Regions from separate parts of the Robertmurraya mangrovi genome, predicted to be linked through region 2. Evidence: a T-box and tRNA genes for the amino acid it is inferred to sense, from the RefSeq annotation. Region 2 holds a T-box; the other holds one or more tRNA genes.
What was found. The T-box of region 2 lies ahead of thrS (threonine--tRNA ligase). A T-box ahead of a tRNA ligase gene usually reads a tRNA of that ligase, here a tRNA-Thr.

Region 1 (4,196 bases), on a different contig from region 2:
TACAAACGAATGGTCGTTCCATCTACGTAGAAAAATCAAAAGAAGTCTTTCTTGACGATATAATGACTATTGATTATTCCTCTAGTGCAAATTGCTATCAATTAAAAAGTCCTAATCAGTATTTAAATCCAAGGATGAGCTTTTTAATAAAAACAAATCTTTAAATAGGAAAATCTCATTTTATTCCCTATTATACCCCTGACAAAGGGGCTAAAAACGCAAAAAAGTGAATGTTTCTCTTGTCCTTTACATTAAATGGTATTAATGCGTTTTACCATCAATGGGCAGGAGGGACAAGATGAAAGTAAAGAAAGTAATGGTTGTTGTGGTGAGTGTATGGTTACTAACCGCTTGTATGCCTCTCGGTTTGGAGGAGGCTATTCAAAAAGAGATTCCTTTTAATGTTGCAAGGGTCTTACACAAAGAAGAAGTACCCCATGGTGTAGTCATTTTATATACAACAAAGCAAGAAAGTAAATTAGGAGAATTTGAGACCATAACAGCTGCCTTTTTAAAAGGAGACGACCAAAATGGCTGGAGTAATGCGGGGAATAACCATTGGGATTATTATGAACACAAACAGTTTACCACTTATAAAAAAGCTTTTTATGATTACGACACAAAAGGTAAGCTAGAAAATAAAATCAGTCTCTTATTAGGGAAAATTGAAAATAAAAAGATTAGGAGCATAGAAGTTGCCGGGAAAGAATATGAAGAGGCTAAAGTGATTGAAGTAGATGGTGTAAGGTACTATTATCAGTTTGGAGAGTATTCAAAGGTAAGAGGGTTAAGCAAAAACGGTAAAGTAGTGTATAGGACAAAGCTTCCTAATTAACTAAAAAAAGAAGAAAGAGACTACAAGGGTAGCCTCTACATAGGAACATTTAATGGGAGAATGTGATCGCGCAAAAATTCATCAAGCATCTTTTCATAATCAGCTTTATTTTCATTGAGTGATTGGGCGTGAACGCCGTTCATTGCCATAAATAATTTTTTTGGACCTTTTTTCCTCTCAAACAACGCTTCAGTCATGGAAGGTAAAATGAAGTCATCTTTTTTACTATGAATAAACAAAATAGGCTTTTTTATATTCTCTATAACGGAAATTGGAGAAACATCACGTAAAGAATATCGATCTCTCATTCGAAGAAAAATATTTGCAATAGGAATGACGAGCTGAGAAGGGATTTTAAGCTCCACTTTAATTCTGTGAGCCAGCTGTTCCTTAAAGTCAGAGAAAGGACAATCGGCAATATAGAAATCAGCCCCATCCTCTAATAACCCTGCATATAAAATCATTGTTGCTGCTCCCATGGATTCTCCGTGTATACCTAATTGTATACTTGATCCTTTTTCTGCTTTTAACCAATCAACTACTGCTTTTAAATCATATTTTTCGTAGTAACCATAACTCGTAGTTTTTCCTCCTGATTCACCGTGCCTACGATGATCGTATATCACGCAATTAAACCCTCGCTCTAAAAAGAGATTCATGTACTTCACTGAATTTAATTTGTTTTCTGTTACACCGTGACAAATAATTACATATCGATCAGCTCGATACGGTTCTACAACAATAGCTTTTAATGAATAACCGAAAGGAGAAGAAATTAAAACTTCTCTTTTTGGTAGTTCATCGTAGTGTAATGGATTAAGTCTTCCAGCTTCTTTTTCACGATTTAAAATAAATAAATCATCTTTCCTCTTCAAAAACATAAGGCGGTTCGTAAAGTACAAGCCAAATGTTGCTACGAAAAAGATAAATGAAAAAAGGAAACGAATAGTTCTTCTCAGAAGACATCACCCCTTTGAACCTGTTTAAATTATTTTACCACTTAGAGGGAAATTTAGACAAAAAATCAACTTAAAGTAGGAGATTCGAAAATTTAATGAGGAAAGCACCTCTATAAAATAATAATAAATTAAAATAGTTCCTAAAAAATGAGTAGGAGACTAGAAAAAAATCAGCCCAATGTTTATTGAAAATATTATTGACATAACATTATAATTGATAGTAATATAAGAAATCTCGACAGGATAATAAAATATTTCAAAAGAGATTCATACAAAAAAACGTTGACAACAAAGTAGTTGTTATATATAATTTATAACTGTCGCAGATTCATTAATAACTATTCTAAAATAGTTTTAAATAATGGCCCATTGGTCAAGCGGTTAAGACACCGCCCTTTCACGGCGGTAACACGGGTTCGAATCCCGTATGGGTCACCAAGTTTTTTTTACGGAACGTAGTGGAGTAAAAAGAAAACTTCCTTAATCCTTTACGAAACGTAGTGGGATAAAAAGAAACTTCCTTCAAGGAGGATTAGCTCAGCTGGGAGAGCACCTGCCTTACAAGCAGGGGGTCGGCGGTTCGATCCCGTCATCCTCCACCAAAACTTTTTTACGAAACGTAGTGAAGTAAAAAGAAACTTCCTTTTTCAAAACATTCATGCCGGTGTAGCTCAGTTGGTAGAGCAACTGACTTGTAATCAGTAGGTCGTGGGTTCGACTCCTATCGCCGGCACCATTTATTCAGAAAATATTGAGAGCCATTAGCTCAGTCGGTAGAGCATCTGACTTTTAATCAGAGGGTCGGAGGTTCGAGTCCTCCATGGCTCACCAAAGCTTTTTGCGATAGCAAAAGAATTTTTCCATACGCGCCCGTAGCTCAATTGGATAGAGCGTCTGACTACGGATCAGAAGGTTATGGGTTCGACTCCTTTCGGGCGCGCCATTATCACTTATACGACTATGGGGCCTTAGCTCAGCTGGGAGAGCGCCTGCCTTGCACGCAGGAGGTCAGCGGTTCGATCCCGCTAGGCTCCATCTAGATTTTTTCACGAAACGTAGTGTAGTGAAAAGAATCTTCCTTAACGTTTCCATAATTACGGAGGTATACCCAAGTCCGGCTGAAGGGATCGGTCTTGAAAACCGACAGGCGGGTCAAACCGCGCGGGGGTTCGAATCCCTCTACCTCCTCCATTTTGCGGGTGTAGTTTAATGGTAAAACCTCAGCCTTCCAAGCTGATGTCGTGGGTTCGATTCCCATCACCCGCTCCAATTGGGGCCTATAGCTCAGCTGGTTAGAGCGCACGCCTGATAAGCGTGAGGTCGATGGTTCGAGTCCATTTAGGCCCACCAGATAATCCTAAATAAAGAAGAATCAATACTAACTATTCCGCAGTAGCTCAGTGGTAGAGCATTCGGCTGTTAACCGAACGGTCGTAGGTTCGAGTCCTACCTGCGGAGCCATTTTTTATATGGGGAAGTACTCAAGAGGCTGAAGAGGCGCCCCTGCTAAGGGTGTAGGTCGGGTAACCGGCGCGAGGGTTCAAATCCCTCCTTCTCCGCCATACATAAATTGTAATTCAACACTAATCAAAAGATGGTTAGTGTTTTTTGTACTATAAAGGCTTTTCTTGTTAAGAATCTTTTCTTATTAAGAAATAAATAAGATTTCGTTAAGAAGGAATTAAAACTCTCGAGGTAAGATAGTCCTATACGACTTAATTCAGGAGGTACATTGTGGGAGTTTCAGAATTGAATATTCATCTCTTTAGAAAAATAAATGATTTAGGAAAAGAATACACATATTTGAATCCGTCATTTGTCATTATTACTGAATATATGGTGATTTTTTTAGCCCTGAGTGTGGTTTACTTTTGGTTTACGAGAACCGAAAATAATAGAATGATGATTATATCTGCTTCTTTTGCTTTTATTCTTGCTGAAATAATAGGTAAGACAGCAGGTAAGTTTCATTCTAATCTTCAACCATTTGCAGAATTATCGAGTGTAAATCAATTAATAGATAAAGCAATCAATAATTCTTTTCCAAGTGATCATACAATCCTTTTCTTTTCGTTTTGCGTTTCTTTCATGCTTTTTAAGAAGAAAGCAAGCTTCTTGTGGATTTTGTTAGCCATGCTAGTTGGACTTTCTCGAATTTGGGTGGGAGTTCATTATCCTTTTGATGTTCTGGTGGGAGCTTTAGTAGGCAGTATCTCAGCAGTACTAAGTTATATTCTAATACAGAGAGTAAAACTATTTAATAAGCTTCTTGAGATATATGAAAAAGTTGAAAAAAATCTACTTCCTGTAAAAGAAAAATCAAAGGATCTCTAATGACATAAATAAAAAAATCAACGCAACGAATAAAAGCGTTGATTTTTTTATTAGTAATTATTGCGGAG
Region 2 (4,196 bases):
TGATTGTTTACTTCCCTGAGTTATTAAGGGAATTAAAGAACTCAATTGGAGATTCCACTCTAAATGAAAAGATAGAAATGATTAAAAGAGAACCGGTTCTAATGATAGATGATATTGGTGCTGAAACCATGACAAGTTGGACAAGAGATGAAGTACTTGGTCCACTGTTACAGTTTAGAATGCTAGAAAACTTACCAACCTTCTTCAGTTCAAATTTTGATTATGACGGCCTAGAGCACCATTTGACCTATAGTCAAAGAGGGGAAGAAGAAAAGATGAAGGCTCGCCGTATTTTAGAGCGCATCCGATATCTATCCACACCTGTTTTAGTAGACGGGCCGAATAGGAGAAGGTAATAAAACATTACTATAAAATTGCTGGACGAAATATTTTCGTTCAGCTTTTTTATTTACTTAGGAAAGTAAGTGGCCCGAGTGGAAATTAGCGGTCTTCATTAAGAGAAAAATACCAAGTCATTCCTTTTCTCGCTTCTATTTTGGCCAAGTCCCCCATATACATGAAAACAGAGACTAGTGTTCTGCAGATCCTGACCTTAATTTATAAGAAATCTGCAGAGTTTAAATTTTCGAGGGGGGATTTGGTTGATTGAAATCATCTTCCAAAATAAGAAGGATGCTAAAAGACTATATCAATATCTACAGCAAAAGTTGCAAACCTTCCATTTTAGAAAAAATGATATTCTTCTTTTAGAAGATCAACATATAGTAAAAGTTAGTTACAATATCGAACTAAATGATTTAGTGAAAAGGGCTTTCTCTCATTTTATAATGGAGATCAAACAGGTTGAGTGGCTCCAAATCATTTTAAAAGAACAATTCTTTTATGAAGATGAGGATGAACAACAACAAATAATTGATATTGTCCAAGCCATTCTTGATGGGAATAGAATTGATTTACATTCTTTTATTGAGGACGACGATCAAGTGCATCGTCTGGAAGAGACGATTGATCAAATGTTCCAAGAAAACGTTTCTTTTTCATTTGATTCTTTCGTTAGATTTCGGATGAGGCCATTTATAGATTCCTTAGGTAAATACGTAGAATTAGCAATTGATGAATACAAAATGGAACAAGAATATCAGATGTTTATTCAAATGTTAAGAGAATTTTTGAATGGGAGAAAGGCGAAGATTAGTCAACTTCATCTCATGATGGATGACGAAGTAACCTTTTATGATGCACAGTTTTATGAGATTAAAAGGGCAGAGTTAGTAAGGATGGTTGATCGTAAGTTGATTTCAAATCATCCTGTTTATATAGATTCTGTAACCATTGCACCATTACTTTCCATTTCACCAGAAACGATTTATTTATATACAGATGATTGTGAGCAACCGCTTATTCGAACCATTTGCAATATATTTGAGGAACGGATGATTATCAAACCGTTAACCTCCTTTTATGATATGAAGAGAAAGATTTCTATGACAGCAGAAGAAAAAATGTAGAGAATGCCCTTGATTTTCCCATTTTAACAAACTATAATAACGTACATAGCATTGGCCCGTTACATATCATTTCTTATTTCGGAAATACTTTTTAAATGGAGCCAAGCAATTGCAAAATTAGATTAATGTAAATGTCTTGATGAGGACATGGGTATTCTTGTACGGTTTTCAGAGAGGGAAGGGATTGGTGCAAACTTCCTAACACGATATGAATGCTTACCACCTCTAAACTTCAATCAGGAACAGCACTCGGAACTACGAGGTTAAGTATTGATTGACGGCTAAAAACCGTTACCTTTTTTTCTAAAGTCACAATCATGTGTTTATTATTGTGAAAATTAGGGTGGAACCACGTGTTAATGATAACTCGTCCCTTTCATAGGGACGGGTTTTTTTATTTTGCTTTTTTAAACGAAGGAGGAAAAAAATTATGTCAGACGTTGTTAAATTATCGTTTCCAGATGGAGCTGTGAAGGAGTTTCCAAAAGGTACGACAACGGAAGATGTTGCAGGTTCAATCAGTCCTGGACTAAAAAAGAAAGCCTTAGCTGGTAAAGTTAGTGGTCAATTATTTGACCTTCGCCGTCCAATTGAAGAGGATGGATCAATCGAAATTATTACTCAGGACCATGCAGATGCATTAGAAATTTTACGTCACAGCTCTGCACACTTACTAGCACAAGCAATCAAACGTTTATATAAAAACGTTAAGCTTGGTGTAGGTCCAGTAATCGAAGGTGGATTCTACTATGATGTTGATGTAGAAGAAGCAATTACGCCTGAAGATTTAACGGCCATTGAAAAAGAAATGAAAAAAATCATCAACGAAAATATCGAGATCGTTCGTAAAGAAGTGAGTCGTGAAGAAGCAATTCAACTTTACAAAGAAGTTGGTGACGAATACAAGCTTGAGTTAATTGAAGCTATTCCTGCAGGTGAAACGGTAACTATTTACGAGCAAGGTGATTTCTTTGACTTATGTCGTGGAGTTCACGTGCCATCTACTGGAAAGCTAAAAGAATTTAAGTTATTAAGTATCGCTGGTGCTTACTGGCGTGGAGATAGCGACAACAAAATGCTTCAACGTATTTACGGAACTGCTTTCTTCAAGAAGGAAGATTTAGAAGAGCATTTACGTCTTTTAGAAGAAGCGAAAGAACGTGACCACCGTAAGATTGGTAAAGAGCTTAACTTATTCATGAATTCAATGAAAGTTGGACAAGGCTTACCATTATGGCTGCCAAAAGGTGCAACGATTCGCCGTATCATTGAGCGTTATATCGTGGATAAAGAAGAGCGCCTTGGTTATGATCACGTTTACACTCCAGTAATGGGTAGTGTTGAACTTTATAAAACTTCAGGTCACTGGGATCATTACCAAGAGAATATGTTCCCTGTAATGGATATGGACAATGAGCAACTAGTTCTTCGCCCGATGAACTGCCCTCACCATATGATGATTTTCAAAAATGGTATTCATAGTTACCGCCAGCTTCCAATCCGTATAGCTGAACTTGGTACAATGCACCGTTATGAAATGTCTGGTGCTTTATCAGGGTTACAACGTGTTCGTGGGATGACTCTAAATGATGCTCATATCTTTGTACGTCCAGATCAAATCAAGGAAGAGTTAAAACGTGTCGTTCAATTAGTGTTAGAAGTATATAAAGACTTTAATTTAAATGACTATTCATTCCGTTTGTCATATCGTGATCCTCAAGATACAGAGAAATACTATGCAGATGATCAAATGTGGGATCGTGCACAAAGCATGCTAAAAGAAGCAATGGACGAGCTTGGATTAGATTACTTTGAAGCAGAAGGGGAAGCGGCATTCTACGGCCCTAAACTAGATGTTCAAGTAAAAACAGCTTTAGGTAAGGAAGAGACTTTATCAACGGTTCAATTAGACTTCTTATTACCAGAGAGATTTGAATTATCATACATCGGGGAAGATGGAAAGCAGCATCGTCCAGTTGTTATCCACCGCGGAGTTGTTTCAACAATGGAGCGCTTCGTTGCCTTCCTAATTGAAGAGTATAAAGGAGCTTTCCCAACTTGGTTAGCACCTGTTCAAGTACAAGTGATTCCAGTTTCTCCAGATGCTCATTTTGAGTATGCAAAACAAGTACAAGAACAATTACAAGCAGAAGGTTTCCGTGTGGAACTTGACGATCGTAATGAGAAAATTGGTTACAAAATCCGTGAAGCGCAAATGCAAAAAGTACCATATATGCTAGTTGTTGGTGATAATGAGGTTTCTGAAAACGCAGTGAATGTTCGTAAATATGGTGAACAAAAGTCAGAAACACTTCCATTTAGCGACTTTATGGAAAGCCTTAAAGCGGAAGTAAAACGCTCATAATTTAGTGAGAAAAGAGAGGTGTAAAAGCCTCTCTTTCTTACGTAGAGAGAATAAAATTAATCAAACTAATACCATGTAAAAAATGGTTTTATAAACAAAATATCAAAAAAGACTTGTCATACTTAAATATATTTGCTACAATTCATTTCGTTGCAGTAAATATTGATTCGTTGACACAAGGTCATCTTTTGTGATATAGTTGCTTAGGTAAATTGAATACGAGTTTGAGGAAAAGAAGAAGCACCCGCTTCTCACCTGATTGACGCAGTTAAGCAGTTGGCAGGTTTTACGAACGTTTCTAGTTAAACTTTATTGTTTTCGTAAAGTGTGGGTGTTTTGTGCATCCACACTTTTTTGTTTAT

Region 1: it has a tRNA-Thr gene. The T-box ahead of thrS (threonine--tRNA ligase) is inferred to sense a tRNA for this amino acid. The anticodon was not compared.

What each region holds. Positions count from the first base shown of each region.
Region 1 covers NZ_JAXOFX010000002.1:391,587-395,782, forward strand. The annotation lists gene SM124_RS05015 (iron-sulfur cluster biosynthesis family protein) at 1-164, shown strand, start outside; gene SM124_RS05020 (hypothetical protein) at 299-835, shown strand; gene SM124_RS05025 (alpha/beta hydrolase) at 871-1,794, opposite strand; tRNA gene SM124_RS05030 (tRNA-Glu) at 2,158-2,232, shown strand; tRNA gene SM124_RS05035 (tRNA-Val) at 2,321-2,396, shown strand; tRNA gene SM124_RS05040 (tRNA-Thr) at 2,455-2,530, shown strand; tRNA gene SM124_RS05045 (tRNA-Lys) at 2,550-2,625, shown strand; tRNA gene SM124_RS05050 (tRNA-Arg) at 2,661-2,737, shown strand; tRNA gene SM124_RS05055 (tRNA-Ala) at 2,757-2,829, shown strand; tRNA gene SM124_RS05060 (tRNA-Ser) at 2,893-2,985, shown strand; tRNA gene SM124_RS05065 (tRNA-Gly) at 2,990-3,063, shown strand; tRNA gene SM124_RS05070 (tRNA-Ile) at 3,068-3,144, shown strand; tRNA gene SM124_RS05075 (tRNA-Asn) at 3,181-3,255, shown strand; tRNA gene SM124_RS05080 (tRNA-Ser) at 3,266-3,356, shown strand; gene SM124_RS05085 (undecaprenyl-diphosphatase) at 3,529-4,128, shown strand; gene SM124_RS05090 (hypothetical protein) at 4,186-4,196, opposite strand, start outside.
Region 2 covers NZ_JAXOFX010000007.1:6,768-10,963, reverse strand. The annotation lists gene dnaI (primosomal protein DnaI) at 1-356, shown strand, start outside; gene SM124_RS11960 (putative sporulation protein YtxC) at 603-1,469, shown strand; T-box leader at 1,597-1,847, shown strand; gene thrS (threonine--tRNA ligase) at 1,900-3,834, shown strand; ribosomal protein L20 leader region at 4,061-4,196, shown strand.